DNA from 4 places in the Clostridioides sp. LIBA-2809 genome. Region 1 is predicted to be linked to each of the others. Evidence: riboswitches for the same ligand, from Rfam matches in the RefSeq annotation. Region 1 holds a riboswitch; each other region holds the start of a gene.

The links. Region 1 has a riboswitch for lysine ahead of ACTG44_RS17985 (aspartate-semialdehyde dehydrogenase). Riboswitches for the same ligand answer to the same signal wherever they lie in the genome.
Region 2: another riboswitch for lysine. It lies ahead of ACTG44_RS08730 (Na+/H+ antiporter NhaC family protein); the one in region 1 lies ahead of ACTG44_RS17985 (aspartate-semialdehyde dehydrogenase).
Region 3: another riboswitch for lysine. It lies ahead of ACTG44_RS10780 (aspartate kinase); the one in region 1 lies ahead of ACTG44_RS17985 (aspartate-semialdehyde dehydrogenase).
Region 4: another riboswitch for lysine. It lies ahead of ACTG44_RS17115 (YfcC family protein); the one in region 1 lies ahead of ACTG44_RS17985 (aspartate-semialdehyde dehydrogenase).

Annotation. Positions count from the first base shown of each region.
Region 1 is NZ_CP197004.1:3,801,079-3,810,808, forward strand. Features, by position in the region: gene hslO (Hsp33 family molecular chaperone HslO) at 1-687, opposite strand, end outside; gene tnpB (IS200/IS605 family element RNA-guided endonuclease TnpB) at 955-2,064, opposite strand; gene ACTG44_RS17960 (class I SAM-dependent DNA methyltransferase) at 2,819-3,565, opposite strand; gene ACTG44_RS17965 (alpha/beta-type small acid-soluble spore protein) at 3,552-3,797, opposite strand; gene ACTG44_RS17970 (N-acetyldiaminopimelate deacetylase) at 3,928-5,046, opposite strand; gene ACTG44_RS17975 (L-serine ammonia-lyase) at 5,252-6,445, opposite strand; gene dapA (4-hydroxy-tetrahydrodipicolinate synthase) at 6,768-7,649, shown strand; lysine riboswitch at 7,727-7,900, shown strand; gene ACTG44_RS17985 (aspartate-semialdehyde dehydrogenase) at 8,078-9,079, shown strand; gene dapA (4-hydroxy-tetrahydrodipicolinate synthase) at 9,196-9,730, shown strand, end outside.
Region 2 is NZ_CP197004.1:1,822,844-1,826,859, reverse strand. Features, by position in the region: tRNA gene ACTG44_RS08735 (tRNA-Leu) at 587-667, opposite strand; gene ACTG44_RS08730 (Na+/H+ antiporter NhaC family protein) at 777-2,507, opposite strand; lysine riboswitch at 2,644-2,820, opposite strand; gene lplA (lipoate--protein ligase) at 3,080-4,016, shown strand, end outside.
Region 3 is NZ_CP197004.1:2,228,146-2,237,875, reverse strand. Features, by position in the region: gene ACTG44_RS10800 (hypothetical protein) at 1-10, shown strand, start outside; gene ACTG44_RS10795 (hypothetical protein) at 171-734, shown strand; gene ACTG44_RS10790 (hypothetical protein) at 1,042-2,742, shown strand; gene ACTG44_RS10785 (hypothetical protein) at 2,913-3,530, shown strand; lysine riboswitch at 3,642-3,810, shown strand; gene ACTG44_RS10780 (aspartate kinase) at 3,892-5,085, shown strand; gene lysA (diaminopimelate decarboxylase) at 5,103-6,395, shown strand; gene ACTG44_RS10770 (hypothetical protein) at 6,600-7,256, shown strand; gene ACTG44_RS10765 (AI-2E family transporter) at 7,402-8,487, opposite strand; gene ACTG44_RS10760 (pseudouridine synthase) at 8,679-9,395, shown strand; gene mnmM (tRNA 5-(aminomethyl)-2-thiouridylate-methyltransferase MnmM) at 9,433-9,730, shown strand, end outside.
Region 4 is NZ_CP197004.1:3,611,161-3,620,890, forward strand. Features, by position in the region: gene ACTG44_RS17090 (PTS sugar transporter subunit IIC) at 1-1,082, opposite strand, end outside; gene ACTG44_RS17095 (PTS sugar transporter subunit IIB) at 1,105-1,422, opposite strand; gene ACTG44_RS17100 (BglG family transcription antiterminator) at 1,668-3,581, shown strand; gene ACTG44_RS17105 (glycerate kinase family protein) at 3,734-4,873, opposite strand; gene ACTG44_RS17110 (M20 family metallopeptidase) at 5,155-6,342, opposite strand; gene ACTG44_RS17115 (YfcC family protein) at 6,356-7,747, opposite strand; lysine riboswitch at 7,895-8,074, opposite strand; gene ACTG44_RS17120 (class I SAM-dependent methyltransferase) at 8,196-9,014, opposite strand; gene ACTG44_RS17125 (ABC transporter ATP-binding protein) at 9,141-9,730, opposite strand, start outside.

The DNA of each region.
Region 1 (9,730 bases):
ATCAAGTATCTTAGGCTCTAAACCATCTAAAACAATACTTAATATATCTTCTGGTGATTTTCCTTCTTTTAACAGATTCGTTACTGAAGGTAATTTAGCTACATTTTCCTCTAATTTAGCAATCGTCTCTTCTTCTGCATCTGGCATCAATTGAACTATAAATCCTCCCGCAAACTCTACTTCTTCTTCTTTTGTAAGTACACCTAAAGCTACTACTGATGGAGTTTGTTCTGATACTGCAAAGTAATAAGTAAAGTCTTCTGCAATCTCTCCACTTACCAATGGATAAGTGCCATTATATGGCTCTCTAAGACCTAAGTCTTTAATAACTTTTACAACACCTTCTGTACCTACTGCTGCTGCTACATTTAACTTACCATTTGGATAGTCTTCAACTTCTACTTGTGGATTTCCTACATACCCTTTTACCATACCTTTAGAATCTGCTGTTGCAATAATAGTTCCAATTGGACCTCCACCTTTTATTATTACAGTCAATTTATCACTATCATTTTTCATCATTAGTCCCATTATAGATGTTGCAGTTAATGTTCTTCCAAGTGCTGCTGTTGCTACTTTTGTAGTTTCATGTAATCTTCTAGCTTCTTCCACGGTGTTTCTAGTAGTTGCAACAAATGCTCTAACTTGACCATTTCCTGATGTTGCTCTTAGTACATAATCTCTCATTTATATTCCTCCATATTTCGTTAATTATCTAATTTCACTATATGCTATTTTAATTCCAATATATAAATACTTACCTATTTTAACCTTAGATAATAGTTCTTCTATATTAGATTTACTCTCAATCTATAAAACTTTATAATTCTGAACCTCCCATGACTAAAGTCACAGGGTTCCTGCTTCATAGAATTTTGCATACTAAAATATGTCTTACCAATTCTCCACAGGCTATCCCCGTAGTTCCTACGGTTCTTACATACGTTATTTATTTTAAACTCTTATTAGTCTTAATCCTTCTTTTAATATATTTATACTTGCATTTATATCTCTATCGTGAGTTTCATTACAACAAGGACAAATCCATTCTCTTATATTTAAATCCTTAATTTCCTCGTTTTTGTACCCACATTTATTGCATATTTGTGAACTTGCAAAGAATTTACCTACCTTTACAATTTGTCTACCATACCAATTAGCCTTATATTCTAATTGACAAACAAATTCTGACCATGACACATCAGAAATTAAGCGAGATAATTTACGATTTCTAGTCATATTCTTTACTTGTAAATCTTCTATGCAAATAATATCATTCTCTCGTATTAATTTAGTAGATAGTTTTTGTAGAAAATCCTTCCTTTGATTAGCTATATGTTCTTGAAGTCTTGCAACTTTTAACCTTGCTTTATTTCTATTTAAACTACCAATTGTTTTTCTCGATAATTCTCTTTGTAATTTAGCAAGTTTATTTAATGACTTCTGAAGATACTTAGGATTTTCTATAAATTCTCCACAACTTGAGATACAAAACTCTTTAATTCCTAAATCTAAACCTATCTGATTATTAGTATTTTCAAATGCTTCAATATCTATATAAGTACAACATAATGATACATAATATTTACCACTTGGTTCTTTGGATACAGTAGCATTAAGTATTCTCCCTTGAGGTACTTGTTTATCTCTTACTTTAACCATACCAAGTTTAGGTAATTTTATATATTGACTAAAGTACATAATATTTCCATTGGTAAAGTTAGTTCTATATGAAAATCTATTAGTTTTCTTTGATTTAAATTTAGGAAATCCTGCATTTTCTTTAAAGAATTTTTTATATGCGTTTTCTAAATCTTTTAAGGTGTTTTGTAGTGAAAATTTATCAGGTTCTTTAAGCCACTTTAATTCTCTTTTTAAATTGGTCAAATCAGAACTACACTGTTTATAAGTAAAAGTTTCTTTATCGTTTTCATAAACTTCTATTTTTTTAGCAAGATATTTATTATATACAAATCTACAACATCCAAAAGTTTTGTTAATTAACTCTTGCTGTTTTTTATTTGGATACATTCTAAACTTATAGGCTTTTTCCACTACTATCACCTCACTTTAATTGTTTTTTATGATTATTAATATACATATCCGAATAACTTCTATTTTTCATCACCCATTATAATATTAACAAACGTAATTATTTAAAACAATTATTTCGAAGGTTTTATATCTATTTTTAAATAACATATGTAAGAACCGTAAGTCCTAACTTTTATCATTTTTGAGGTTGTCGTTCACATAAGTTCGCTACTTCCTATGCAGTTCTCTTATGAACTTCTTACACTTTCATGCAAGCACAGACTATATCTTATCCTTCGGCATTATCCGTTAAGGTCTACCCACTTCCACTACCAATAGCTTGTAGTGTACTTCCCTCAAGAGGAATAGTCGTTGAAGTTTCTCCTACTTAGGAGCTTACCTGCTGATTGCCCATTTTAAAGTACTTAGGGTTTAACCTTATACCATCTAACCAATTTTTTCTACTTTCGTAACTTTCACACTTAGGTTTATTTCATCCTTATGTTTTAGTTTGGTTAGCTTTAGGGGTTTCCAGCAATTCAAGTAGTATTAGATAGGTTCTATCCTATCTCTACATATAAGTTTCCCTATATGCTGACTATTTTAGCTACTAACTCACGACTAAAGTCACAAGTGTGCGTAGCTATTTTTTAATCAAAAAGTAACAGTTCATAAAACACCATCAATTTGTTTTAATATATAAACCTGTATTTGTTGTATTTTTATATGATATTTATCTTCTATATACAAATATATACAAAATTTTTTTACATACAAAAATATCTTATTTTTTACATACAAAAAATATCCTTTGACTTTCTTCATTAGGTTCATCAAAAGTAAAATCTCCATAAGATTTTATATATTTAAACCCAGATTCTTTAAGCATATCAACTATTTCATCTTCAGTATACGCCCTTTGTTGATGTACTTCTTCAAATCTTTCAAACTTTCCATATTCATCTTTAATAAAAAATGTAAGCTCCATTTCAATTAGATTTTCTTCATCATCAAAGTAATTTTGCCACATATAGGCTATATCTTCTCTATTTTCACCGTACATATTATTTCCTAATATATTGGCTAATTTATAAAATGAGCTTATATCAAATATAAATATTCCATCTTTTTTTAATAATTCATATGTCTTTGAAAATACATTTTCCAAATCATCATCATAGGTTATATAGTTGAATCCATCACAAGCACAAAGCACACAATCTAAATCAGATATTTCAAAATCTAGTTCTGATATATCTTGTTGAAGTAAAACCAATTCTACGCCTTCTTTTTCTGCTTTTTCTCTTGCTACACTAAGCATCTCATCAGATATATCAATGCCAGCTATATCATAATCTTTTTTAGTTAATGGAATTGTAAGATTACCTGTACCACATGCCAATTCCAATATATTTTTTACTTTTACACCTTCACCATCTATTATATCTTCTATATATTTAACCCAGCCTTCATAATCAACTTCATTCATAAGTTCATCGTATACAAACGCAAAATCGCTATATTGACTCATCCTTTTTATTCTGCCCCTCCACAATCTTTTTCAGCCTCTTTTTGCGTGATGTAAGCATACCTCCGATTCTTCCAGCTTCCTTAGCTGTAAGACCTGCCCATCCACGTTCTCCAACTTTGTCCATAAGACCTAGTTCTGAGGCTATCTCATATTTCATTATATCATCATTTGTCAATATTTTAGTATTCTTGCCATTAGTTATCTTCTTTTCTCTTTGCATATTTTCTTTCAAAAAAATCACCCCTTCTTATTTGTATTTTTGTCAATTAAAAGAAATTTATACAAATATGTAAGGGGTATTTATCAATTCACATCTTTTTAAATTTAAGTATCTCTACTTTTTAATATTTATAAATTACTTCTTAATTTATAGCTTCTTTATATTTCAATAATTTTGCATAAACATTCAGTGCATTTACACATATCTTTTCATCAAAATTAAAGTTTATATTATGAAGACCATTTACAAATCCTTTTTCCTCATTTTTTGAACCTAACATAAAAAATAAACCTGGAACTTCTTTTTGATAGTAAGAAAAATCTTCTGATATCATAAGTGGCTCCAATTCCACAACAGTATCATTTCCAACAGCTGATACAAATTCTTGATATAAATCCTTGTCATTTTTAACAGCAATATAATCGTCTATGATATTTATATTAACCTTACAGTTATAAGCTACTTCAAACCCTCTAGCAAGTTCTCTAACTCTAAGTTTCATTTTCTCATACACTTCTGGGCTGAAACATCTCATAGTACCTTCCATCTTTATGTTCTCAGCTATTATATTTCTTCTAGCCCCACCTTCAATTCTACCAATAGTCAACACTGCATTGTCTATTGGGCTTATATTTCTTGATACTATAGTTTGAAGTGAACTTATAAAGTTTGAAGCTATTACTATCCCATCAATCCCATTTTGTGGCATAGCACCGTGCCCACTTTTAGACACTATTTCTATATCAATATCTCCTATTTGAGCCATAAAGTATCCTTCTCTTGTACCAACATAACCTTCAGGTAACTCTGGATATATATGAAGCCCATATATTTCATCAACATTATATTTTCTAAGCACACCTTCATTTATTAAAGCTTTTGCTCCCCCTGGCCCTTCTTCTGCTGGTTGGAATATGAATACTATATTATCATTTAGCTCTTCTTTATTGTCATTTAAATACTCAATTAACCCAAGTAATATAGTAGCATGTCCATCATGACCACATAAATGTTTTACACCCTCTTCGCTATGAAGCCCATCTATATCAGCTCTAAAAGCTATATCTTTTTTAGGTCTTTTACCTTCTATTATACCTACTATACCTGTTTCTAAATAAACTTCATATTTAATTCCCAATTTGTCAAGATAATCTCTTATGTACTTTGAAGTCTTATATTCTTTTCTTCCAATTTCTGCGATTGGGTTTAATGCCTTTCTATGTTTATAAAGTTGCTCTTGTAAATATGATGCCTCTCTCATGTAATCTCCTCCAAATTCTAATTTATTAAAAAATATTTCTATATCTCTCATAATTAAAATATTATATAACAAACTATACTAATTAAAAGTAAAAAATTAAATTTAATATAAAAATATTTTGCATTATTAAATAATTCACCATTAATAATAATTCCCCTGTTTCATAAATCAAAACAGGGGAATTATTAGTTAAAAATTTTATTTTTTAGCAAGAGAAGAAATGTTTAGCAAGTCCACCCTTAGCAGTTTCTTTATACTTATCCATCATGTCTATACCAGTTTCTTTCATTGTTTCAACAACTTGGTCTAAGGAGACAGAATGTGAGCCATCAGTTAATAATGCATAATTAGCTGCATCGTAAGCTCTTTGAGCTGCCATTGCATTTCTTTCTATACATGGAATTTGAACGTATCCATATACAGGGTCACAAGTCATTCCTAGATGATGTTCAAGTGCTATTTCTGCAGCATATTCAATGTGGTCTATAGTACCACCTTTTAAGTATGCTACTGCCGCTGCTGCCATAGAACAAGCTGCACCAACCTCACCTTGACACCCTACCTCTGCTCCAGATATTGATGCATTAGTCTTTATTATATTTCCTATTATCCCAGCTACAAGTAGAGCTTCGATTATTTTTTCGTCATCATACTTATAAAAATCTTGCATTGCAAAGAATATTCCTGGAATTACACCAGCAGAACCACAAGTTGGTGCTGTAACTATTATATTACCAGAAGCATTTTGCTCTGACGCTGCCAGTGCATATGCGTATACAAGCGTTGAGAAATTCTTATCTTTTTGGTATGCATTATAAAATGTACTTGCTCTTCTTTTTAATAATAGTTTACCTGGTATTATCTCATCTGTGCTTAGTCCATCATCAATAGATTTTCTCATAGCATCTTTTATAGTTGTTATATAATCTTTTATGTCTTTTGGTTCACATTCCAACACAAAATCTACTAAAGTCTTATTATTTTCCTTACACCATTTTACTATTTCATCCATAGTATCTAGGTGATATATACTGTTACTTTTGCTATTTCTCTGACCTTCTTCTGCTATAGTTCCTCCACCTACAGAGTATACAGTCCATTCAGCTGTTACATTTCCTTCTTTATCTAAAGCTTCAAACTTCATTCCATTTGGGTGAAAATCTTTTATAATATCTTCTTCCCAAACAATTTCAACTTTTTTAGGTGCTATAGTTTTTTCAATTATATAGTCAGTTAAGTGACCTTTTCCTGTAGCTGCCAAACTACCATATAATATTGCTCTAAAACTTTCTGCATCTGGGTTTTCATTTTTAAATCTTTCTGCTGCTCTTTGTGGCCCCATAGTATGAGAACTTGAAGGCCCACTTCCTATTTTAAAAAGTTCCTTTAAAGTATCCATATTATTCCTCCTAAATTTTCCGTATTATTACTTATTATTAGATTTTACGCACATATTTATTATAACCTAAATATATTAATTATTAGTTATTAAATTCGCATAAAATTTATTTTTTATTTCCATTTTGGTATATTTTATTAAATTAATATGCATATTTTGAGAATAAAACATTTATTTCAAATTTTTGTAATATTAATATAATATAAATATCTTATTTAAACAGTTAAGATATTAACTATACCTATTAAAATTAATTAATTTGTACTATAATTATTATTGTACTTAAAAAATTAAATTTAGATAAAAAAGGAGATTTGATTATATGTTATTTAAAGGTTCTGCTGTTGCTTTAGTTACCCCATTTACAGAGGATAATAATGTCAACTTTGAAAAATTAGGTGAATTAATCGAATACCACATTGAGAATGACACAGATGCACTAGTTGTTTGTGGAACAACAGGTGAGGCAACTACTATGAGTGAATCTGAAATTTTTGCTGTAATAAAATATACAGTTGAAAAAGTTAACAAAAGAATACCTGTTATAGCAGGTACTGGTTCAAACAATACTATGTTGTCTGTTCATATGAGTCAAGAAGCTGAAAAATTAGGAGTGGATGGTCTTTTAATAATAACTCCTTACTATAATAAGACTAATGAAAAAGGTCTTAAACTTCACTTTGAAACAATAGCAAATAGCGTTAAGTTACCAATTATTTTATATAATGTACCTGGAAGAACTAAAGTAAATATAAAGCCATCTGTTGTGGCTGAACTTGCTAAGATAGATAATATAGTTGCTGTAAAAGAAGCTAGTGGAGATTTAGCTCAAGTTGCAGAAATAGCTAAATTAGTACCTAAAGACTTTGCTATATACTCCGGTAACGATGATACTATCTTACCACTATTATCATTAGGTGGAAGTGGTGTTATCTCTGTACTTGCTAACATATGTCCTAAAGAAACACATGATTTAGTAACTAAATTCTTTGAAGGTGATATTGAAGGCTCAAAAAAATTACAACTTGATATGGATGCTTTAATTGCTGCCTTATTTATAGAAGTAAATCCAGTGCCAGTTAAAACTGCCATGAATATTTTAGGTTTTAATGTTGGAGATTTAAGACTTCCTCTAGCTGAAATGGAAGAAACTAATCTAAATGTATTAAAACAAGAAATGACAAATTTTGGATTTAAATTTTAGCAATATTTATATAAATAAGTTGATTTTTTCTTAAATATGTATTATTATTAGAATAATCAAATTTTAATATCCTATTAACCTAGGGTAGAGGTAGCTGTAACTAAGAGTATCCAATAGTAGCTGGCAGGCGTTAATGATTGGAAAAAGGATTTACAGCCGAAGAAAATATTTCTTGCAATTATATTTTCTGGGATTACACATAACATGTGTAATACTGTCACTTATATTATGAGTGATGAGCTACAGGGTTTACTTTGAGTGATAAATTAGACGTACAAAGTATACCTTTGTACGTTTTTTGTATATAATTAAAGTTGTTAATATAATATTAAAGTTTTTGGATATATAAAAATATTAACATATCTTACTTGTATAACTAAAATCAAATAAAATAATGTTTTAATAATTTAAAATTGGGGTGAATTTATATGAAAAAAGTAAATGTAGCGATAGTTGGTGCTACTGGAATGGTAGGTAGAACATTTTTAAAAGTATTAGAAGAAAGAAATTTTCCAATAGAAAATCTATTTTTATTCTCATCTTCTAAATCAGCTGGTTCTAAAGTAGTATTTGGTGGTAAAGAATATATAGTAGAAGAATTGAAGGAAACTTCATTTACTGATAGAGGTATACAAATAGCATTATTCTCTGCTGGAGGAAGTATTAGTGAAAAGTATGCTCCAATAGCAGCATCAAATGGAATCTTAGTAGTAGATAACTCTAGTCACTGGAGAATGGACCCAGATGTACCTTTAGTAGTTCCTGAGGTAAATCCAGAGGCAATAAAAGAACACAAAGGCATAATAGCTAATCCTAACTGCTCTACTATACAAGCTATGGTTCCTCTTAAAGCACTTGATGATAAGTACAAAATTAAGAGAGTAGTATACTCTACTTACCAAGCTGTATCTGGTTCTGGTGTTAAAGGAGTTGAGGATTTAGAGCAAGGAATGAATGGTAATCCTACTGGATTCTACCCTCATCAAATCTCTTACAATTGTCTTCCTCATATAGATTCATTTACTGAAAATGGATATACTAAGGAAGAAATGAAAATGGTAAATGAAACTATGAAAATACTTGATAACTATGACTTAAAAATAACTGCAACTACTGTAAGGGTTCCAGTAAGAAATGGTCACAGTGAATCTATAAATGTTGAATTTAACAATCCATTTGAGTTAGAAGATTTGGTAAAAACACTTGAAGAAGCTCCAGGTGTTGTAGTAGTTGATAATCCTGCTAAGAATGAATATCCAACTGCTGTAGAATTTGACAATAGAGATGAAGTATTTGTTGGAAGAATAAGAAGAGACTTTAGTGTTGATAATGGTGTAAATCTTTGGGTTGTTGCTGATAATATAAGAAAAGGTGCTGCAACTAATGCAATTCAAATAGCTGAAATGGCTTTATCATACGATTTAGTATAATATGCAAAATTGTATAAATATATAATTTTGTAAAATATTAATAATAACACAAAAACAAGCATTAGAAGTAACTGTAATATAAAACACAAAAATAAAAAAGAGGGGATTGATTTTATATGATATTTAAAGGTTCTGCTGTTGCTCTAGTTACACCATTTACAAAGGATAACAAAGTTGATTTTGACAAATTAGGCGAATTGGTTGAATACCAAATAGCTAATGGTACTGATGCTATAGTATCTTGTGGTACTACTGGTGAAGCTAATACTATGACTGATGAAGAACAACTTGCTACTATTAAGTATGTTGTAGAAAAAGTTAATAAAAGAGTTCCTGTTATAGCTGGAAGTGGTTCTAATGATACTATGCACTCAGTTAATCTAAGCCAAGAAGCTGAAAAATTAGGAGTAGATGCTCTATTAATCATAACTCCTTATTACAATAAAGCTAATAAGTCTGGACTTAAACGTCATTTTGAAACAATAGCTAACAGTGTCAAACTTCCAATTATACTTTACAATGTCCCTGGAAGAACTTGTGTAAATATAAGCCCTAGCCTTATAGTTGAACTTGCTAAAATAGATAATATAGTTGCTGTAAAAGAAGCTAGTGGAGACCTAGGACAGGTTGCAGAAATAGCTAGCTTAGTAC
Region 2 (4,016 bases), 2.0 Mb from region 1:
TATTTTTTTTTATGTATTAATTTTTTTGTTAAGTTTTTATTATCAATTATATTACTTTTATATTATTAACTTTTATACATATATGTTATATATTAATGTAAAATAATATATTTATTTAATTTATTATTAATATGTCATACAAAACACTAAAAGTAAAGTTATATTGTAATTTACTATATTATGTTAAAGATATATTCATACACACAATAGAATCGTTTGCAATTTTATCTTTGTGAAAAATAAGATTTTGAAATAGAGCATTTTTAAATAAAATTAAACTTATTAAACAGATATATTTTTTATAAGTTTATAAAAAACAGATTATATTGTGACTTTAAATTGTTTATTAGAAATACGTTATTATAGATTTTATATTCTTAACAAATGTCTTAAAATTTATATGTAAACACATTTTCAGACAACAAAAAAAAGCACTTAATGTGCTTTTGTATATTTATTAGAAAATATCTTTAGAAATATATTCATATTGTATTTTGGTTTATTTCTCAAAAAATAAAAACGGGATAGCCCACTCCGAAAGCCAGCAACCCCAGTTTTTTTTTCAGCACAACTAAGCACTGTAGAGTGCGGATGAAGGGAGTCGAACCCCCACGCCAATGGCGCTAGATCCTAAGTCTAGTGCGTCTGCCAATTCCGCCACATCCGCTTATCACTCTTTTATTTTACTATATTTCGCTATTATTTTCAATAACTTTTTAAAATTATCTAAAAACTAACAAAACAATGATAATAAAAGGTGAAATTTATTTATATCCTTATTCTGCAAGTTCTATCTCTGCTTCATCAACTTTCTTACCAATTATTTGAATACCCACAAATATCGCAGCTATAGCCACTGGTAATACTATATATATTGGTAATCCAAATCCAGCTGGTATATATCCAAATACAATAGTGATTATTGCTGTAAATATAGCGTATGGCATTTGAGTATTAACGTGGTCTATGTGATTACAACCAGCTCCCATTGAAGAAAGTATTGTTGTATCTGAAATTGGAGAACAATGGTCTCCAAATATTGCACCTGTTAAAACTGCACTTGTACTTACTATTACATAGGACATATCAGGGTTTAATGAGTATGCTAGTGGTATTGCAAGTGGCATAAGTATACCCATAGTTCCATAAGCTGTTCCAGTAGCAAAAGATATTATTGCTCCTAAACCAAATATTAAACTTGGCAATAAGAATGGAGGTAGTGAGCCTGATAATAAGTGTATTAAAAATTTAGCTGTACCTAATTCTTTTATTACTGAACTCAATGACCATGCAAGTATTAATATTACACCAGTAATTACTAAACTTTTCATTCCATCTATCCAGACATCAATTGCTTCTGATACTGTAAAAATCTTTTTTACTACAGCCATTATAATAGCAACTAAACTTGCAACAAGTGCAGATTGGAATAATGCTCTAGATGCATCAGATGCACTAAATGCTTCTTTTATTGCCCCAAAAGAATATGGTGAATTTGTAAATAGTTGTATTAGAGCTTTATCTTCACCTTCCATTATAGATGTATATCCACTATAATAGAATGATGCTAAAGCAACTATTATTAATGTTCCAATTGGAATTATAGCATTCCACACACTCAATTTCACTCCATTTTTTGGAGCTAAATCATCTAATTCTTCTACGCCTTCATCAAGGTCTGTACCAACTTTTCTACTTCTAGATTTTATCTCAGCCTTTCTCATTGGCCCAAATTCTTTTAATAATAATGCTGATATTACAATAAACGCTAATATTAATATATTATAAAATCTAAATGGTATTGTATTTAAAAATATACCAAATGCATCAACATCCACACTTATACTTTCAAAAGCATCATGTATTAAACCAACTTCAAGACCTATCCATGTAGATATTATGGCTAATCCAGCAACTGGTGCTGCTGTAGCATCTATTATAAAGGCTAATTTTTCTCTTGATATTTTCATTTTATCTGCAACAGGTCTCATCATAGGACCTACTATTAATGAATTAGCATAATCATCAAAGAATACTAAAAGACCCAAAAACCATGTTATAAGTTGTGTACCTTTTGCTGATTTCGCTCTTTTGGCAAGTGCTTCAGCTATAGCCTTAGCTCCTCCCATTTTAGCAACAAGATTTATTACTCCTCCAATTGCTAGAACTTGTAGTATTATTCCTGCATTCCATGGGTCTGATAGCGATACCAAAGCTCTGTCCACTAAATCTAAAAATGATTGTATAAGTGTGGCAAACACATTTATACCACTAGCTTTAATTATAAAACTACCAGAAAGAATTCCTATAAGTAAGGAAATTATTACGTTTTTAGTTATAAATGCAAGTATTATAGCAACTAATGGTGGTATTAAAGTTAAAATTCCAAATTTTTCTGCATTAGCTAGTGCAATAGTGTCTATATCTTCCTCCGCAAAAACCATTACGGTTGACATTATGAACATAATTGTCGTCAGAAAAATAATATTAATTTTTTTATTTCTCATATAAATCTCCCTCTCTTTTTAGTTTTGTGAATTGTACAGGGTATTTGATAAAACTAAAAAAGCCTTAAGTGCTAAACACTCAAGGCTTAAAAATTACAATACATCAACAATATTAAAATAAGTATAATATAATTCCTTAAATGATAGCTCACCACAAATAAACCTGTGACAGTTGTACATATTTTCTATGTACCCCCAGCAATATAATCTTAAAGCATCGATTATAAAACTTCGGCAATATCTCCTTTCCTAATAAATCTCTGTGCTTAACTCATTATTAGTACTGATAGATTATTGCGCCTCTACCCTTCTATTCACTTTTATTAAGTATATTTTGAGTATATATTATTTATTTAAACTTTGCAAGGTGGTTTTTAAAAATCCTTTTTATTTTTTACATGAAATTCCATTTTATTCTGATTTTGTTTAATGGACACTTCTATTAACACACGATTATCTTCTTGTTTAAAACTTCTAATTTAAAGGACTTTTCAAGTTATTGTCGAATTATAAAATTAATTGTACTAAGACCAACAAAAAAATTTTATCAATTATATGGAGGAATTACTTTAATGTTATTAATTTACAATGAAAAGACAAACCCTTACTTCAATTTAGCAATGGAAGAGTATCTTCTTAAAAATCTTGACGAAGACTTATTTATTTTATGGAGGAATGAACCTTCTATAATTGTTGGAAAAAATCAAAATACACTTTCTGAAATAAATTTAGAATATATAAAAGAAAATTCTATACCTGTCGTTAGGAGACAATCTGGTGGTGGAGCTGTATTTCACGATTTAGGAAATATAAATTTTACATTCATAGCTTGCAATAATAATAGCTTTAGTGATTTCAGAAGATTCACTCAACCAATAATAGACTTGCTTAAAACATTAGATGTCAACGCTGAATTTTCTGGAAGAAATGACCTTCTTATAGATGGTAAGAAATTTTCTGGAAATGCCCAGTACAACTACAAAAACAAGGTAATGCACCATGGTACGTTGTTATTTTCATCTGAGATAAACGACCTTTCAAAAGCTTTAAAAGTAAAGCCTATAAAATTTGAAGGAAAGGGAATAAAATCTGTAAAATCTCGTGTAACTAATATAAGTGAACATCTAAAATCTAAAATGGATATACTGGAATTTAAAGATGCAATTATGGATTATTTATCTAAAACTAATATTGATAATACTAATTATTGTTTAAGTAAGTATGACATAGAACAAATAGAAAAACTTACTAAATTAAAATATGAAACTTGGGATTGGAACTTTGGTAATTCACCAAAATATACTCTTTCAAATGAGTTAAAATATTCTGGTGGAAATGTTGAGTTTAATCTAAATGTTGATAAAGGCATAATAACAACTATAAAATTTTTTGGAGATTTTTTTGGAAAACGTGATGTTTCATTTGTGGAAGACAAACTTGTTGGCACAAAGCATGAAGAAAATGCTTTAAGAAATGTTTTAAATTCAATTGAAATAAATGATTATTTCT
Region 3 (9,730 bases), 1.6 Mb from region 1:
TGTTGGTTAAAAATATAGAAAACTTATATTTATATTTTTATTATATTTTATATAATATTGAAGTACTTTAAAATCAAAATTTGTAAAATAACATTTATTATGTTAGAATATTTTATGATATTAAGTTATAAGTATGTAATATTATTTAGTTACTAGATTGGGGGGAAATGATGAATAAAGTCTATATTGTAACAACATATACAGGAACTTTATTATCTTACTTAATAAGGAATATAAGTAAAAAACTGTATACACATGTGTCAATATCACTAAATGAAAATTTAAAGCCAATGTATTCTTTTGGGAGATTAAATCCAAGAAATCCGTTTATTGGTGGATTTGTTGAAGAAAATATAAATCAAGGATTATATGCTATAAGAAAAAATACTGTGTGTAGAGTATATTCATTAGAAGTAGATAATTTACAATATGAAAGTCTATTTAGAAATATAAAATTAATTAGTGATTATAGAGAAGATTACTATTATGATATAATGGCACTGATATATTTGCCAATGAATATTTATAGACAATCTGAATATAAATATGTATGTTCAAACTTTGTTGCTGATATGTTAGAAAAAAGTGAGATAGACATTTTAAATAAACAAGCATTTGAAGTAACTCCAAATGATTTTTATAATTTATCTGGTCTAACCTTGGAATATGAAGGTTTATTATCAGAATATAATTCTAGACAACATTCTTATGTATCAAAAATTGCAAACATCTAAAAATTTATTTTAGAGTTTATCATATAAAAACTATTGCTAGATAATTAGGCTGAAGATAGTAGTTTAACTTCGAGAGGATTAAGAATTCGTAAATCTTAGTTAAAACACTTTCTTCAGTTTTTAAGTTTCTGTGATTATTTGCATTTTTATAGTATTTTTGGGGTATATAGATTAGATATAATTAAATAAAATAGATATATAAATGTATAAAGATATCTTAACATATAAATAAATATGATAAATATTTATTTTTTGTAAATATATGGATATAATAGTAATAATAACATTTTGTAGAGAGGAGTATTAAATGAAACGATATCTTAAAACATATGGAGTTGCACTAATAATTGTAGTAATTTATGCATTTATTAAATTACCTGTACTTAGATTAGATTTCACATCTTTATTTTCAGTAGGAATAATTTTCTTTGTTGTGGCAGGAATATTGGATATGATGTTGGATAGAAATGAAAGAACATCTAAACTTGCCAAATATAATTTTTCAATAGCAATAGCTTTACTTGTGTATATTGTAGTTGTACCTTTTATAGCCTCTACACCTGTGTTTCATGCAAAGGCATATAAAGAACTATTAGGAAAAGTGACTGAAAGTAAATTTACTGATGATATTAGTCCTGTTAGTGTAAATGACATTCGTCTTGTAGATGAAGATATGGCCATGAAATTGGGTGATAAAAAGCTTGGAGAAGTTCCAGCTATAGGTAGTGTGTCAAAATTAGGAAAATTCCATATACAAAATGTGGATGGAGAGTTGTACTGGGTAGCACCTCTTGTTCATAGAGACATAATTAAATGGGTGACATCTTTAAGTGGTACAAGTGGTTATGTAAAAGTATCCGCAAGTAATCCTCAAGATGTTCAATTAGTTCAAGAAATAGATGGAAAGCCAATAAAGATAGTATACCAACCAGAAGCTTACTTACATCAAGATTTACAAAGACATTTATATATACATGGTATTGTAAATGTCGGTATGACAGATTTTACCCTTGAAATAAATGATGAAGGGAAGCCTTATTGGGTTGTAAGTTTATATGAGCATAAAATTGGTTATGGAGGAGCAAATGCTACAGGAATAGCCACTGTTGACGCAGAAACTGGAAAAATAAATGTTTATAATGTTAAGAATACACCTAAATGGGTAGATAGAATCCAGCCACAAGAATTTATAACAGACCAGATTAAAGACTGGGGTGTTTATGTTAATGGATTTTTAAATTCTGTTATATCAGAAAAAGGAGTATTAGTACCAACAGAAGGAACATCACTAGTTTATGGAAATGATAATAGGTCTTATTGGTATACAGGTATAACATCTTCTGGTGGAGATGAATCTACAATTGGATTTATGTTAGTTGACTCTAGAACAAAAGAAGCTAGATTATATAAACAACCAGGAGCTACTGAGACAGCTGCGATGAAATCAGCTGAGGGTAATGTTCAAGAAAAAAATTATGAAGCAACATTCCCTGTAATGTATAATATATTAGGTCAGCCAACATATGTATCATCATTAAAAGATAAGGCTGGTCTTGTAAAAAGAGTTGCATTTGTATCTGTTGAAGATTATAATGTGCTTGGTATAGGTGAAGATAAAAACGAAGCATTAAGAAACTATAAAGATTCATTAGAGTCTAAGGGAAATGATTTAAAACTTGATAATGACTTAAAAGACGAAGTCATAGAAGGTACAGTAACGAGAATAAGCCCAGATGTACGAGGCGGAAATACTAATTATTATGTAACTTTAGATTCAAATAAAGAAATAATATTCAAGGCCACTTCAAAAGTGTCTAGTGAATTGCCATTGACTCAAGTTGGAGATAAAGTTAAAATATCGTATTCAAAAGAAGCATCTGGTGTAATTGAAATGTCAGAATTTGATAACCTAAATATTGCAAACTTTGAAGACAAAAAAGCAAAAGAGGGAACAGGAACTGACGAAAATACAAACTCTCAAGATTCTGGAAATCAAGAGAATGTATAGTTTAACTTAAAAAGTCTGAAAATAGTATTTAATATGTTAATAGCTAGTTTTTATAAAATTTATTTTTATAAAAACTAGCTATTTTATTTCAATTCTTTGTAAATTTAATGTCATAAAATTAATATAATATTAGTACAACTTTGCAAATAATACTTCAAGGAGAATGTACTATGACAAATATGGAAAAAGAGATATTGCTTTTAATTAGCAGGGTTAGATGTGTTACAGAAGCTCAATTTAGAAAGATTTATGGAGACCAAAAGAGATATAATAAAAAAAACTTTAAAAAAACTTTGAGAAAAATGTGTAGTGAGTATACATTAAAAAAATATCCTTGTGATGTGGATTATTATAATTATAAAGACCTCTCATATGTATACTATTTAAATGGTAGTAAACTTTTTAAGGGAGATGATTTAATAAAGGCTCTAGTAGGGTCAGAATTAGTTGTTAGAATCAATACTGCAGGTTGTGATGTAAAAAGATTCTACCGAAATGTTAGTGTGGATGATATGAAATATGATTTATTTATTGAATATACAGACCAATTTGGTAATATAAAACAAGTTTTAGTAGATGTTGATTTAGATAATGAAATAGATATTTCTAAATATGAAAATCTTTCTAGAAAGATAGATAAATCTACAATTCCATTTTTTAAAGTGCCAAACGTTTTGGTAGTTACGCCAGATAATCTATCTGAATTAAATGACTTAGAGAGATACGATAATGAGTATAGCATAAATTTTATAGATTTAGGGTTAAATAAACTATTTAATTGTATATAAGCTAATTTTAAAAAAGAAGACTATGGATTTGCCACATTTTGTAAAATAATTGTTGCAATATTATATAGAATGTGATAAAACTATATTAATAAATTAATTAAAAAATAATGAGCCTAGGGTAGAGGTAGCTATATTCAATAGTATTCAATAAGAGCTGGTAAGTGTTGATGATTGATGAAAGGGTCTATAGCCGAAGAAAATTTGTTGACGGACGGATTTTCTGGACTTATGCATAATATGTATAAGGCTGTCACTTTTAAAGTGGTGAGCTACAAGGTTACTTGGTCTATGAGATTTACACGTCCAAAGTATACCTTTGGGCGTTTTTATTTATCAAAATTTAACTTGAGGGGGAAAAAGCATGAGTATAATTGTTCAAAAATATGGTGGAAGTTCAGTAGCAGATACTGATAAAATAAAATCAATTGCAGAAAATATAATAGAACGAAGAAAAGAAAATCCACAAATGGTGATAGTTGTATCTGCCATGGGTAAATCTACTGATGAATATATAAAATTGGCTAAAGAATTGAGTAATGAACCTAGTAAAAGAGAATTGGATGCATTGATGTCTACTGGAGAAATGATTTCAGCTTCTTTATTATCAATAGCATTAAATGCACTTGGATGTAAGGCTGTAAGTTATAATGCTTATCAATTAAATATAAAAACAAGTGGTCTTCATGGAAAGTCTCAAATTGATGATATAAATGTAAATAGAATTAAAAATAGTTTAGATGAAGGAAATGTCGTAATAGTAACTGGATTTCAAGGAATCAATGAAGATGGTGATGTAACTACTCTTGGAAGAGGTGGTTCAGATACATCTGCTGTAGCTCTTGCAGTCAAATTAAATGGAAAATGTGAGATATATACAGATGTTGATGGAATCTATTTTACAGACCCAAGAAAATATTCAAAAGCTAGTAAACTTGATGAGATTGAATATGAAGAAATGCTTGAATTAGCAAGTTTAGGGGCACAAGTAATGCACTCAAGAAGTATAGAACTTGCACAAAAATATGGTGTTGAAATTTATGTTGGACGTACATGTGGTACAGTAAAAGGAACATATATAAGAGGGGGAAAAGACATGAAATTAGAGGATAAAGTAATAACAGGATTAGCTACTAGTGATGATGATAGTTCTATAACAATAAAAGATTTTAAAGCAGAAAATATATCTAGTTTATTTGAAGATATAGCAACTATTGGAATAAGTGTAGATATGATAAGTCAAACTGCACCTATTTTAGATAAGATAAGTGTATCATTTACAGTTCCAAAAGAAGAACTAGGTGAATGTAAAAAGATAGTATCTAAATATACAGATGAAGAACATGTAGTAATTGATAATAATATCACTAAATTTTCTTTAGTAGGTCTTGGTATGAAAAATACTTCTGGAGTTGCTGCTAAAGTATTTAAGATATTTAATGAAAATGGTATAATGATAAAACTTATAACTACATCAGAAATTCGTATAACTTGTGCTATAAATTCTGATGATAAGCAAGTAGCTATAGAGAAAATAGCAGAAGTATTTAATATATAAAATTTGGGGAGGATATTATGAAACTTCATGGAACTATGACCGTAAATGATAATGAATTATATATTGGAGGAGTGAGTTGTTTAGAACTTAGTAAAAAATATCAAACTCCACTTTATGTATTTGATGAAGCTTTAGTAAGACAAAACTGTAGAGAATATGTAGAATATTTTAAAGCAAAAGATGGAAAAAATAAGGTTGCTTATGCAGGTAAGGCTTTTTTACCTCTTTACATGTGTAACCTTATAAATGAAGAACAAATGTGCCTAGATGTAGTTTCAGGAGGTGAATTATATACAGCTTATAAGTCAAACTTTCCTATGGAAAAAGTTTTCTTCCATGGAAATAATAAGACTAAAGAAGAAATAAATATGGGATTAGATTTAGGTGTAGGTAAATTTGTAGTAGATAATTTTTATGAATTAGACTTGATTGAAACACTATGTGAAGAAAAAGGTAAGACTCAAGAGATATATTTTAGAATAACACCTGGCATAGAAGCTCATACACATGATTATATAAAAACTGGTCAGATAGATTCTAAATTTGGATTTGCCTTAGTAAATGGAGATTTGTTTAGAGCTATAGAAAAATTAAGTGAATACAAAAATATCAAACTTGTGGGTCTTCATGCTCATATAGGTTCGCAAATATTTGATGTAGAGCCATACATAGATACAGTAGATATAATGATGAACTTGGTAAAAGAAATAAAAGAAAAATTCAATATACAATTAACAGAAATTGACTTAGGTGGAGGTGTAGGAGTTTATTATAGTAAAGAAGATAAGCCTAAAACTATAAAAGAATTCTGTGAGACTATAATTACTAAAGCAGAAAGTTCATGTAAAGAGCTTGGAATAGAAATGCCTATACTGGTAATAGAGCCAGGTAGATCAATAGTTGCAAATGCAGGAAGTACATTGTATACAGTAGGCTCAATAAAAGATATAAAAGATGTTAGAGTGTATGTAAGTGTGGATGGAGGTATGACAGACAATGTAAGACCTTCTCTGTATCAAGCTAGTTATGAATGTAGTATTGTAAATAAAATTAACCATGAGACTATGAATCATGTAACAATAGCTGGAAAATGTTGCGAGAGTGGAGATATATTGATTGGAGATATAGATATAATGGATATTAAAAGTGGAGACATACTTATAACAACATCAACAGGTGCATATGGATATTCAATGTCTTCGAATTATAATAAGATACCAAGAGCGGCGGTAGTCTCAGTATTTGATGGAAATGACAAGATAATATGTAAGAGACAAAGTTATGAAGACTTATTGTCTTTAGAAATATAGAATAAAAATTAAATATTAAAGTTTATTTTAAGTAGATTTGCTAAGGTGTATATAGCTCTAAATTAATTTTTAGTTTGTTGTAGTTATACATAGCATATCTACTTATTTTTCATTTTACTAACAAATTTCTTGTAATAAATATAAAATATTTTAAAAACTTCCTAATTATGATAAAATTTAAAGTATATAACAAGGAGGGGTTTAATGAGAGGAAGAGTAATTTTATTAATATCGATATTATCTATATTTCTTGTAGGATGTTCATTTAATAATAAAGATGAAATAAATTTAACTGAGCAAGGAAAAACATACTTAGAAAAACATGACTATAAAAAAGCTATGGAATCATTGTCCTCTGCATTAGAAGAAGACAATACTAATGAGAATGCAAGGGCTATGTACATGCAAGCTATGAGAATGTCAAATATGATTGAGTTTGAAGAAGTAAAAAATTACGAGGATGCAATTAAGGAACTTAAGCTTATAGAGAAAATAAAAAATGGTTCATCTGTTATTAAAGAAGAAGCAACCAAAAAGAAAGAGGAATTAACGAAGTTAGAAAAAGAGCAAAATGAAGCAGAAGAGCAAAGAAAGAAAAAGGCAAAAGATACAGCAGGAGAAGATAGATATAGAGTAGAATCTGATGCAAGGAAAACTTCTTACAGTAGAAATAATGAAAGTAATAAATCTAGTTCTAAAAATGACAATAAAAAATCAGATGATGATAAATCTGATAATAATAATGGTTCTTCTCAGAATCAAGAAAAACCAAATAATAATCCAACACCAACACCACCTTCTCCAGAGACTAGTGGGGGCTCAGATAGTGGTGGAAATTCTCAAAACTCAAATAATCAATAAAGATAAAATACATATATGTAATTAACAAAATATGTATTATAAAAAATTAACTCTTAGCAAACATAATTTGCTAAGAGTTAATTTTTTTAAAATAATAGAAAGGAGTTAATTTGCAATTAAAAATTAAGCGTGCAATAAGTATAAGTTATTGTAATCGATTGTCTATATATTTATCAACATAAGTTTTTACAACAGCTGCTATTGGTACTGAAAGGAAAACACCTATAAAACCAAATAAAGATTGACCTATTAAAATTGCAGAAATTACCCATATAGCACCTATTCCAACTTGATTACCCATAACTTTTGGTTCTATAAAGTTTCCATCTAATTGTTGTAATATAAATATAAATATAACAACCCATATAGTTTTTTGTGGGCTATATAAGATTGTCATAGCTATTGGAGGTATTGCACCAATGAAAGGACCAAAATATGGTATTATATTACCTAAGAATATTATTGAAGCCAAAAATAAAGCATTTTCTATTCGAATAACAAATTGAAATCCTAAGAATGCAATTATACCAATAATAAGAGAATCTAATATTCTACCAATTAAATAATCATAAAAAATATCGTGAGTAGTCCTAAAGAATTCTATAATATCATCTGCTTTGTTTCTAGCAGTAGAAGAGTATAGTAATTTCTTAAATCCCAACGCAATTTTTTCTTTGTCATATATAATATATATAGACAGTATAAATCCCATTGTCATATTAAATAGCATAGAAGATATGCTAAGTGTATAGGCTAATAGATTTTTAGGAATTCTACTAATAAAACTATTTGCCTCTTTTAATACATTATCTAAGCTATGCTGTATATGAGGAATTAAAGTTTTTAAAAAATCTATGTTTGACATATTTTTTTCTATAAAATTGTTTATATAATCAGTATACAGAGGCATTTCATTTATTAACCTATTTAATGTATTAGCAATTGATGGAATCAATAATCTAATGCCAAAAGCTAAAATAAGCCCTATAAGTATATAAGCTAAAAAAATGGCTAAAAGCCTATGTGTTTTAAATTTTATTTCAAAAAGCATTACTAATGGATTTAGAAGCAAAGCAAGCAAAATGGCTAGAAAAAATGGGCCAAAAAACTTTAAGAATCCTTCAATGCTTGATATAAAATCTGATGGAGTATTAACAAATTTAAAAAATAAAATTCCAATAAACACAACTATTAAATAGTATTTTACATTTTCTTTTGAAATATTAATCACTTCCTTAAAATAGTGTTTAATCAGCTATTACATATTAATAGTATGTGAAAAGAAATTACAATTATTTAGGAAAATTAAATAATTTTTTGGCTTGTTTTTAATTAAGGTCTAGTATAGTATAATAATGTAGCAAAATTAACATTGATAAAAATATTAAATAACATATAATTTAAGATAAGAAAGGATTATGTATGAGAATTAATAAGTATATAGCATCTTGTGGAATTGCGTCTAGAAGAAAAGCAGAAGAAATTATTCTTGAAGGAAGAATAAAAGTAAATGGAAATGTAGTGAGAGAATTATCATTTAACATTGAGGAAGAAAAAGATATAGTAGAACTTGATAATAAAAAAATAAAACTAAGCGAAGAATATGTCTATATAGTATTAAATAAACCAGAAGGATATATAACTACAGTAAAAGATCAGTTTAATAGACCAAGTGTAATAGATATAATTAAAGATATAAAAGAAAGAGTATATCCAATAGGAAGACTAGATTATGAGACTAGCGGATTATTAATACTTACTAATGATGGAGATTTAACATATAAACTTACTCATCCAAAACATGAGATTAATAAAACATATGTAGCAAGTGTGAAGGGTATTGTAAGTAATGATGAAATAAAAAAATTTGAGAGAGGATTAAAAATAGAAGATTACACAACAGCACCTGCTAAAATAAGAGTAACTAAAGAAAATAAAGAAAAGAATTATTCTGTGTGTGAAATAACTATACATGAGGGAAGAAATAGACAAGTAAGAAAAATGTGTAAAGCTATAAATCATCCAGTTTTAAATTTAAGAAGGATTTCTGTAGGTAAAATAGTATTAAAAGATATAAAAGTTGGAGAATATAGACACTTAACGAAAGATGAAATAAAATATTTAAAATCAATAAAATAAGAGTGAAATAAGGTTAACAGTAGGGAGAAATAGTATTATGGCATATGCAAAATATTTAACTAAAATTACAGATATAAATAAATTTTATTTAGAAAAGGTTGTAAGTGAGGGTGATATAGTAATTGATGCTACTATGGGAAATGGATATGATACAATATATCTAGCTGAGAAGGTCGGAGAAAAAGGGTTTGTATATGCTTTTGATGTACAAGAGGAAGCAATAAAGTCTACAAGAAAAAAGTTAGAAAAAGAAGGATATATGAACAGAGTAAAATTGATATTAGATGGTCATGAAAATATGGATAAATATATAAAAGAAGAAGTTTCATGTGTTT
Region 4 (9,730 bases), 190 kb from region 1:
AGATACCATAAATTAAACACCTTACTTGGAATTGCAACGAATCCCATACTCATTGATAAGTAAGTAGTTATTGATATTAACACTGTTCCTATCCACATAGGTAACATTAAAAAAGGGTTCCATGCTACTGGAGCTCCAAACATTACTGGTTCATTTATGTTCATTATTGAAGGAACAACACATGCTCTTCCTATTGCTTTTATTCTACCAGCTTTGGATATACACATCATTAATACTAGTGGCAATGTCGCTCCCCATCCACCTAAAGTTATCCATCCTGTTTGAATAACTTCATAAGTATATATATTAGTTGCCATGCCACCTGATGCTACAGCTGCTGCATTGGCGGCAATTGCACTAAGCTGAATTGCATAGGTTATTGGGGATAGTACCCAGCCACTTATACCTAAAGAGTATAAAAATACTACTAAGAAATTTAACAGCACAAATCCAGGCAATGTCTGTGCTATGTCTGATACTGGTTTAAATATTCTAACTATTATCTCAAACATATCAAAATTAAGTCCATAAATTAATCCCCAACCTATAAACATTATCACTGCTATAGGTAACATACTGTCAAACCATTTACTTACGAAATCAGGAAGTGCTGAATCTTCACCGAAAAATGAAAAAGAGCCAAATAAGGACATTATTAATCCAGAGAACAATCCTGCAACTAGTGCCACAAGCATCCCCTCTCCTCCAAATCTATTGAAGTTAAATAAAGCACCTTGTTCTGTAATCTCTGGACGAATCATCATCAGCATCAATCCAGCTCCTGCAAGGCCTGCAACTATACTCATATTTTCAAATTTCTTATTCTTCATTATTTCCATAGGTAATAAAAATGCTATAAACAATCCTAAAAGCCCAAATGTATATTGATTTATTGGGCTTAAATCAGGTAAAAAACTTATGTAATTTTTCAAGACAGAAACGATAGTTACTAAAGAACCTACAAATACCATAGGTAAAACTTTCATTATAGTTGATTGAACTGATTGTACCCATATATTCTTAGTTATTTTATTTACAACAGGAGTAAACTTTTCACTTAACAAATCTATAAATCTATTCATAAATAATCTCCCCATAAGTATTTTATTTGTTTGATATTAACTCTAATGCTTCTTCTAAAGCCTTAGCACCATCTAATCTTCCATATGCAGTTTTAGATATACATGCTACTGGCACATTATATTCATTAGCTTTTTGTTGAATTTCTTCCTTCATATAATCTAAGTGTGGCCCTAATAATAAACAATCTATTTCCGATAAATACTTATCTATTTCTGACTCACTTCTCGCTTTTATATCTGCTTCTATGCCCTTTTTCTTTGCACTCTTTCTCATACTAGTTGCCATAAAACCTGTACTGGCTCCTGAACCACATGCCAATAATACTCTTATATTTTTCATATTAATACCTCCAGTATTTTTATCCATTAGTTTATTTCTTAATGAATTTTTTATTTGATTATGATTATATTGTACTTCCTAAATAAGTTCATTTCACATAAATATATTTCCTAATAATAGGAAATCATTTACTCTTAACTAAGCCTATTAATATATAGTATAATGTACTTTATAATACGCACATTCAATTATATAATATATCATATCATGCAGATTTTATTTTAAAACTATGCGAGGGAATACTAATGAAAACATCTAAAAAAGAGCTATTTTTAAATTATATAAAAACGCAACACGATTGGATAGATTCATCCACATTAGCTAATTACCTTAATGTATCAACACGTTCGATTAGAAAATATGTAAATGAAATTAACTCCACTGGTGAATTTATACTGTCCTCTAAAAAAGGATACAAAGTAAATCTTAATAATAATTGTCAAACTAAAATTGATAGTTCAGAAAATACATCACCTGATAATAGGTTAAATTTAATTTTAAAAGAACTTATAGTTAATAGTAGTGGAATTAATATATTTGATTTAAGTGAAGAATTATTCGTTAGTTCAGCTACCATTGAAAGTGACATAGTTAAAGCTAATAAATTTATAGGAAGTTATAATTTAAAGATAAAACAATCAAGATTTTTATTGAAACTGATTGGAAATGAATCTGAAAAACGTAAATTAATGAGTTCCATAATATTTAAAGAAACAGGAAGTGATTTTTTAAGTTTATTTGATGTACAAAAAATATATCAAGAATATAATCTAACTAAATTAAAAGAAAACATAATATATATATTAAAAAAATACAATTTATTTATAAATGAGTACTCTATAAATAATATACTTCTTCATCTAATGATAACTATAGATAGAATAAAAAAGAATAACTACATAGAGTCTGTTGAAGTAGTAAACTATATAGACAATAATATAGATGTAAATATTGCAAAAGATATATCAAATTTTTTAGAATCAGAATACAACATAACTTTAACTAGTACAGAGTTATACTATTTAGTATTTCAGTTAACAAACAAAACCACAGTTTTAAACTATCATAAAATGGATACTAAATCTTTATCAAATTATATAAATGAACATTTTGTTAATCTAACTAAAAAAATAATTAAAAATGTGTATGATTTATACTTTATAGATTTATCTGATGATGAATTTGTTGTTAAATTTACTCTTCATGTAAAAAATTTAATCAGTAGGGCTAAGAATAATCAAATTTTGAGAAATCAAATACCTCAGAAGTTAAAAGATTCCTATCCTCTGATATATGATATATCTGTTTATATTTGTAATCAGATTCAAATTTTAGAAAACATAGAAATAGATGAAGATGAAATATCTTATATATCTCTACATGTAGGCTCATTTTTTGATAGACAAAAACTACTAGAAGATAAAGTTCTTTGTGCATTAATTACTCCAAATTACTATGATTTACAACTAAGAATAGTAAGAGACCTTGAAAAAAGATTTAATGAATCTATAGAAGTTATTCAAATTTTTTCAGATATTCATAATCTAGACTTTGATAGCAAAGTAGACATGGTCATCACTACCTTACCAATTAATAATAGATGCCCCATACCTTTTGTATATATAAATCCTTACCCAAATAGAAAAGATTATGATAATATCCAAAGTAAATTTATTCAAATCAAATATAGAAAAAACATACTTACTGTACAAAATCATTTAGAAATGTACTTCAGTGAGTCTTTATTTATGAAAAATATATATTTAGATAGTGCTAAAGATTATATAAAATTTATGGGAAATATTCTGCACAAAAATAAATATGTTAAAACTACTTATGTAGATGATGTTCTTATAAGAGAAAACATGTCTTCAACTGCTTTTAATAACAATGTAGCAATTCCTCATAGCATGAAAATGGATGCTTTAAAAACTGGTGTCTGTTTAATTGTCAATGATAAACCAGTTAAATGGGGTGAGGAAAAAGTACAAATTATAGCCATGATACCCATAAATGAAAATGAAAAAGAAAAATTCAATTACATATTCGAAAGCTTTATTGAAATACTGTCTGAGTGGAATAATGTTAAAGAACTTACTAAAGCAGATAGCTATAGTAGTTTTATGAATAGAATAGCTTATCTTATTCAGAATATCTAAATACATGTATTTACAATATATATTGTTAAAACTATTAATACAAAATAAAAAAGCTATTACACTAAAAGTCTAAATTTCTACGTGATAGCTTTTTTTTCATAATAGCTTTCTTCTTTAATTAATATATCTTATTTTTATTACTTATTTCATAGTTATTGTACACTAGTTATAAGATTAAATATTTGTATTGTTGTGGCAGTCATATTATCAATGGCAGTTTCTTTATCCATTGCTTCTTCTATTGTCATAGCCCTATTTACTATAGAAAAATAAGCATCTATCCCCTCTTCATTACACTTAACTGCATCTTCTGTTGTCGCTCCAGCTAAACCTATTACTTTTGCACCATATTTTTTAGCTAATTTTGCAACTCCTATTGGTGCCTTTCCCATAGCAGTTTGATTATCCAATCTACCTTCTCCCGTTATAACAAAATCTACACCTTTTAATTCTTCCTCTAATTTAATCTCTTCTAATATTATTTTTATTCCAGATTCTAACTTTGAATTTAAAAATGCTAAAAACGCAAAACCCAGCCCTCCTGCTGCTCCTACCCCTTCCACATTTGCTATATCTTTGTCTAAGTCATTTTTGACTACATTAGCAAAGTTTCTAAGCCCATTATCTAACTCTTCAATTATTTCTGCTGTTGCACCTTTTTGAGAGCCATATATATGTACAGCTCCATTTTTCCCAAACAGTGGATTGTTTACATCACAAGCTATTTTAAAATTACATTCATCTAGTACTTTTAATCTATTATCTATTTTTATATGTCTTATTTCATTTAAAACTTTTCCACCTAATCCTACTAGTTTGTTATTTTCATCATAAAACTCAAATCCTAAGGCTTGAAGCATACCTACTCCAGCATCATTGGTGGCACTTCCTCCTAAACCTACTATAAAGTTTCTACATCCCTTATTTATTGCTTCCTTTATTATTTCTCCAACACCATAAGTTGTAGTGTATAAAGGATTTCTAAGTTCAATTGGAACCAATGTCAGTCCTGATGCTTGAGCTATTTCTATTATTGCTGTATTTGTCTCTTTTAATAATCCATATGTTGCATTTACTTTTTTAACTATTGGACCAGTAACTTCTATGATTTCTTTTTCACCATTCATTCCTTGAACTAAAGCATCTACTGTTCCTTCTCCACCATCTGCAAGTGGTAATATCTTTACTTCTGCATCTTTTTTAACTTTTAATATTCCTTTTTTTATTGCATTCGCTGCCTCTATTGAAGATAAGCTTCCTTTCAAGGAATCTATAGAGATTAATATTTTCATATTTATCTACTCCTTATTTTATTATAAGAATAATTTCATTTTTATTTTATACCCTACATCTTTCTTTGTATATAACATATACTATTTATCTTATTTTTATTTTGTAAAAATACAAATATATATTAAATAGATTTTCGTTTGTAGAACTATTTACGTAATTATTATCATACATGTTTCTCTTTATACACCCAAATTGGTTATAGCAAGCCTTCACTTCCATCATATAAAAAAGGTATTACCAATTTTTAGGTAATACCTCTTTGTTTTATTTTCAATTTAAATTAATTTAAGTGATTTTTCTTAATCTCATCAAGTAGCCCATCTTCCAGATAAATCTCCAATGCACAGCCCACCATTGCCTTTACTGATTTATGAAGTTTATCATAAGCTTCCTCAGAATTTGCATAATTTAGAAACTCTTTTTCATGAACATATACCATTGGATTTATATCTAAAGCTATTTCTGTATACATAGTAGGACAAACTTGACTTACATTACCTATATCTGTAGAACCTACTGGCCCATCTTTCCCTTCTAGTATATCTGTTATACCTGCTTCGATTAAATTGTTTTTTGTTATCCTTTGAAGTACTTTATTGTTTATTATATTGTCAAAAGAATTTTCAAAATATCTATAAGAAAGTTTAGCTCCTGTCATTAACTCTGCTCCTTTTGCACAGTTTATAACTTTTTTAGTTACTTCATCTAAATAACTTCTTTCAGCAGCTCTTACAAAAAACTTACAAGCTGCTTTTTCTGGAACTATATTTGGGGCTTCTCCTCCATTTGAAACTATACCATGTATTCTAACATCTGATTTTACATGTTGTCTTAAAGCGTTTATTCCAGCAAAAGTAAGTTGCACTGCATCCAATGCATTAACTCCCATATGAGGATGACTAGCTGCATGTGCTGATACCCCTTCAAAACTAAACTCTAATGAATCTATTGCCAAAGCCTTGCAGTTTATATTATTGAACGCTTCTATATGCATCTGATAGCTTACATCAACATCGTCAAAAGCTCCTGCTTTAACTAAGTCACATTTTCCTCCTGTTGTTTCTTCAGCTGGTGTCCCTATTAATACAATTTTTCCTTTAAAATGTTCTTTTAACTTACTTAATACTATACAGGCTCCTAGTGTAGATGCCGCAATCCAGTTGTGTCCACAAGCATGACCTGGCTCTTTATCTTCTCCATATCCAGGAAGTGCATCATACTCAGCTAAAAATGCTATAGTAGGACCATCACTATCTCCTAATTCTGCTCTAAAAGCAGTATCCATATTGCAGTACGGATAAGTTGTATCAAATCCATATTCCTTCATTTTCTCTACTAAGTACTTTGATGATATATATTCTTCTTCGCCTAGTTCTGGGTTATTGAATATAAAATCACATACTTCTTCAATTTCTTTTCCAAGTTCATCCTCTATCTCATAAGCTCTTTTCTTTACACTCTCTATCATAACTTACCTCCTATTAGAATCCTAGATATAATCCTATTGTCAAGAATACCATTACAAGAATTGTTAATACTACCATTAGAGGAACTACGAATCTAACCCACTTTGACCAAGGAATATTAGCTACTGCTAGTGCTCCCATTAAAACACCTGATGTAGGTGTTATTAGGTTAGTTACACCTATACCAAATTGATAAGCTGTAACTATCATTTGTCTAGATACATCAACTAAGTCTCCAAGTGGTGCAAGTACAGGTATTGTAAGTGATGCAAGTCCTGATGCTGATGGTATTAAAAATGCTATTAAACCTTCTATCAAGAAAGTTAAATTTATAAATATAGTTTTTGGTAGTCCATTTAATAAATTTGCTGCAGAATTTAAAATTGTATCTATTATAAATCCATTTTCTGCTATTATTACGATTCCACGTGCAAATGCTATACATAACCCAGCTGTCATTAAATCTCCTGCTCCACTTATAAATGAATTAACTATTTCATCTTGTTTAAGCCCTGACGCTATTCCTGATATTATACCTATTGCTGTAAATATCATTGCAATCTCAGTTATATACCATCCTAACCTTAAAACTCCAAATATCATAATTGCCATACCTATTACGAAAATTGCTATTACCATGGCTTCTCTTTTTGTAAATTCTTTTATGTTTGTATCAGTATTAGTCATTGATTCTTGATTTAGTGATATATCGTGTACTAAAGACTTTTTAGGGTCTTTTTTAACTCTATTGGCATACATCATAACAAATCCTATGGATATAGCCATATATATTATAAACATAACAACTCTAAACTCTATTCCAGAACCTGGTGTTATTTGTGACAATGCCTGTGCTATTCCTACAGAGAAAGGATTAGTAGTTGCCGCTCCAAATCCAGCTGTTGCTCCTATAAACACTGTTGCCACCGCAGTTAATGAATCATATCCCATGCTGGTCATAAGTGGAATAAATATCATATAAAAAGGTAATGTTTCTTCACTCATTCCAAAAGTTGTACCACCAAGACCAAACAAAATCATTGATATAGGTATTATTAAAAATTGAAACTTCTTCATTTTATTTACAGTGTGTGCTATAATGGCTTCTATTGCACCTGTTTTGTTAACTATTCCAAAAGCTCCTCCAACTATCAAAACAAATCCAACTACTTCAGCTGCATCTATAAATCCCTTTATAGGAGCTGAAAATACATCAGTAACACCTTGTGGATTTGATGGTGCTTTTTCATAAGTTCCAGCTACAACAACTGACCTTCCATCTATATCTACCCTTTCAAAATTTCCACTTGGTACTATCCAAGTAAGAACTGCCATTACCACTATTAATAAGAATATTATAGTAAGTGTCTGTGGCATACTAAACCTCTTCTTTTTTAAACTGCTCATTTGTAATCTCCCCACTTTTTAAATTAAAATATTTTATTATTGCATCCCTTTTCTATCCTATTTTGCATAGATGTAAAAAAGCTCAACATGGATACATGTTGAGCTAAATGTGCTAAATACAACATACCTACATCTTCCCTTTATCTTATCTAAGATAGCTCTCCATCAAAATTCGGGCTGATTTTGATGACAGTACTGTACTTATTAAATACAGTCCCAGCACTAGCTTTGGACACTAGCACTTCGGCACTTACTCCTTTTATATTGCTTCATTGGTTTCCGACCTCTTCAATATTAATCTTAGTAAATGCAACCTCTACCTCAATCTTTTTATTAGATGAGGTAATGCTTATTAAATTTTATTTATTGTAAATAATTGTAGCATAATATGTCGAGATTGTAAATATTTTCAATATAATAATACTTACATTTAATGACATTGACAAGTTTAATTTATACTATTCCAGTATATAATTATAACTTTAGTTTTATGTTTAAAAATATATTTATCTTCTCTTTTTTCTATATTATCTATATATTTATCTACCACTTCACCAAAATTAATCTTTTTATTTAATTCAGTTTCCATTTTAAGATGTATATCTTCTATGCTATCAAATTCAATTTCATTTTCTACATCAATAAACTTTGTGTCTGCACATATATTCAAAGAATGTAGTATATTTGGAATATATATATAATCTGGGCAGGTTCTATCTTTCTCCCCTAAATCAATATACAAGTCATTGAATAATGGCTTTTGAATAGTCCTTACTATAATTACTTTTTCTTTAGCCAACTTATTCATTTTATTCAAGGCATCTTTAATATTCCAAATTCTATAAAGTGAATTCACAGATAAAATGTAGTCACTGCACTCAATATTGACATCTTCCCACTTACCTTGTACTGTGTTTATATTAGTTATATTATGTTCCCTAATCTTTTGTCCAAGTACATCAAGCATATCCCTTGAAAAATCATTAGCAGTTACGACCTTGCATTTTTTAGAAAGTGGTATAGTAAATTTACCTGTACCTGCACCAATTTCTATAAGATTTTTTCCTTCATCTATTAATTTATCAATAAAATCAAATACTTCTTTTGAATAATCATAAAGTGTTGGATTATCATCATACTTATGAGATAATTTTTTTAAAAATAGTCTTTCCACCTCATCATCAAATGCTCTTTCCTTTGCATATCCTTCTTTATTTTCAATATACTCATGCAATTTTTTTTCGAAATCTATATCTTTATAATACATGATTAATCTTCCTTTCTAAAAATGTTAAGGTTGAGATTTATCATTTTCCATAATCAAAGTAAACCACTTTTACTAAATTAATGCTATATTAATTAAGTGCTTAACTAAATAATTGATTACTCTGCTCTAAAAATTAATAAAATTCTCAATAAGCTCTTTAGTGTAAGTATGCTTTGCACTTTTATATAATTCTTTGGAACCTATAATTTCAACTATCTTACCATTTAACATAACTGCAATTTCATCACTAAATTCCTTTACTAAGTCTATATCATGAGATATAAATAAATAGGTTATATTAAATTGTTTTTGAGCTTTTTTCAGAACTTGTACAACTTGAGCTTGTACAGATACATCTAACATTGATGTAGGCTCATCCAATATTATAAATTTAGGCTTTAATAAAAGGACTCTGGCTAAAGCAACTCTTTGTATTTGTCCTCCACTGACTTGATATGGGTATCTAGTTAAGATTTCCTCGCTAATTCCAACAAAACTTAAGTATTCCTTTATATATTCTGTTGATTTATTCTTCTCATAGATTTTATGAATCTTTAATGGTTCTACAAGGCTATCATATATAGTTTTCTTAGGACTTAGAGCTGAATCTGGATGTTGAAATATTACTTGCATCTCTTTTCTTAAATTCCTCATCTGAGAAAAATTATAATTACTTATATTTCTACCATTAAAATAAATTTTACCTCCATCAGATT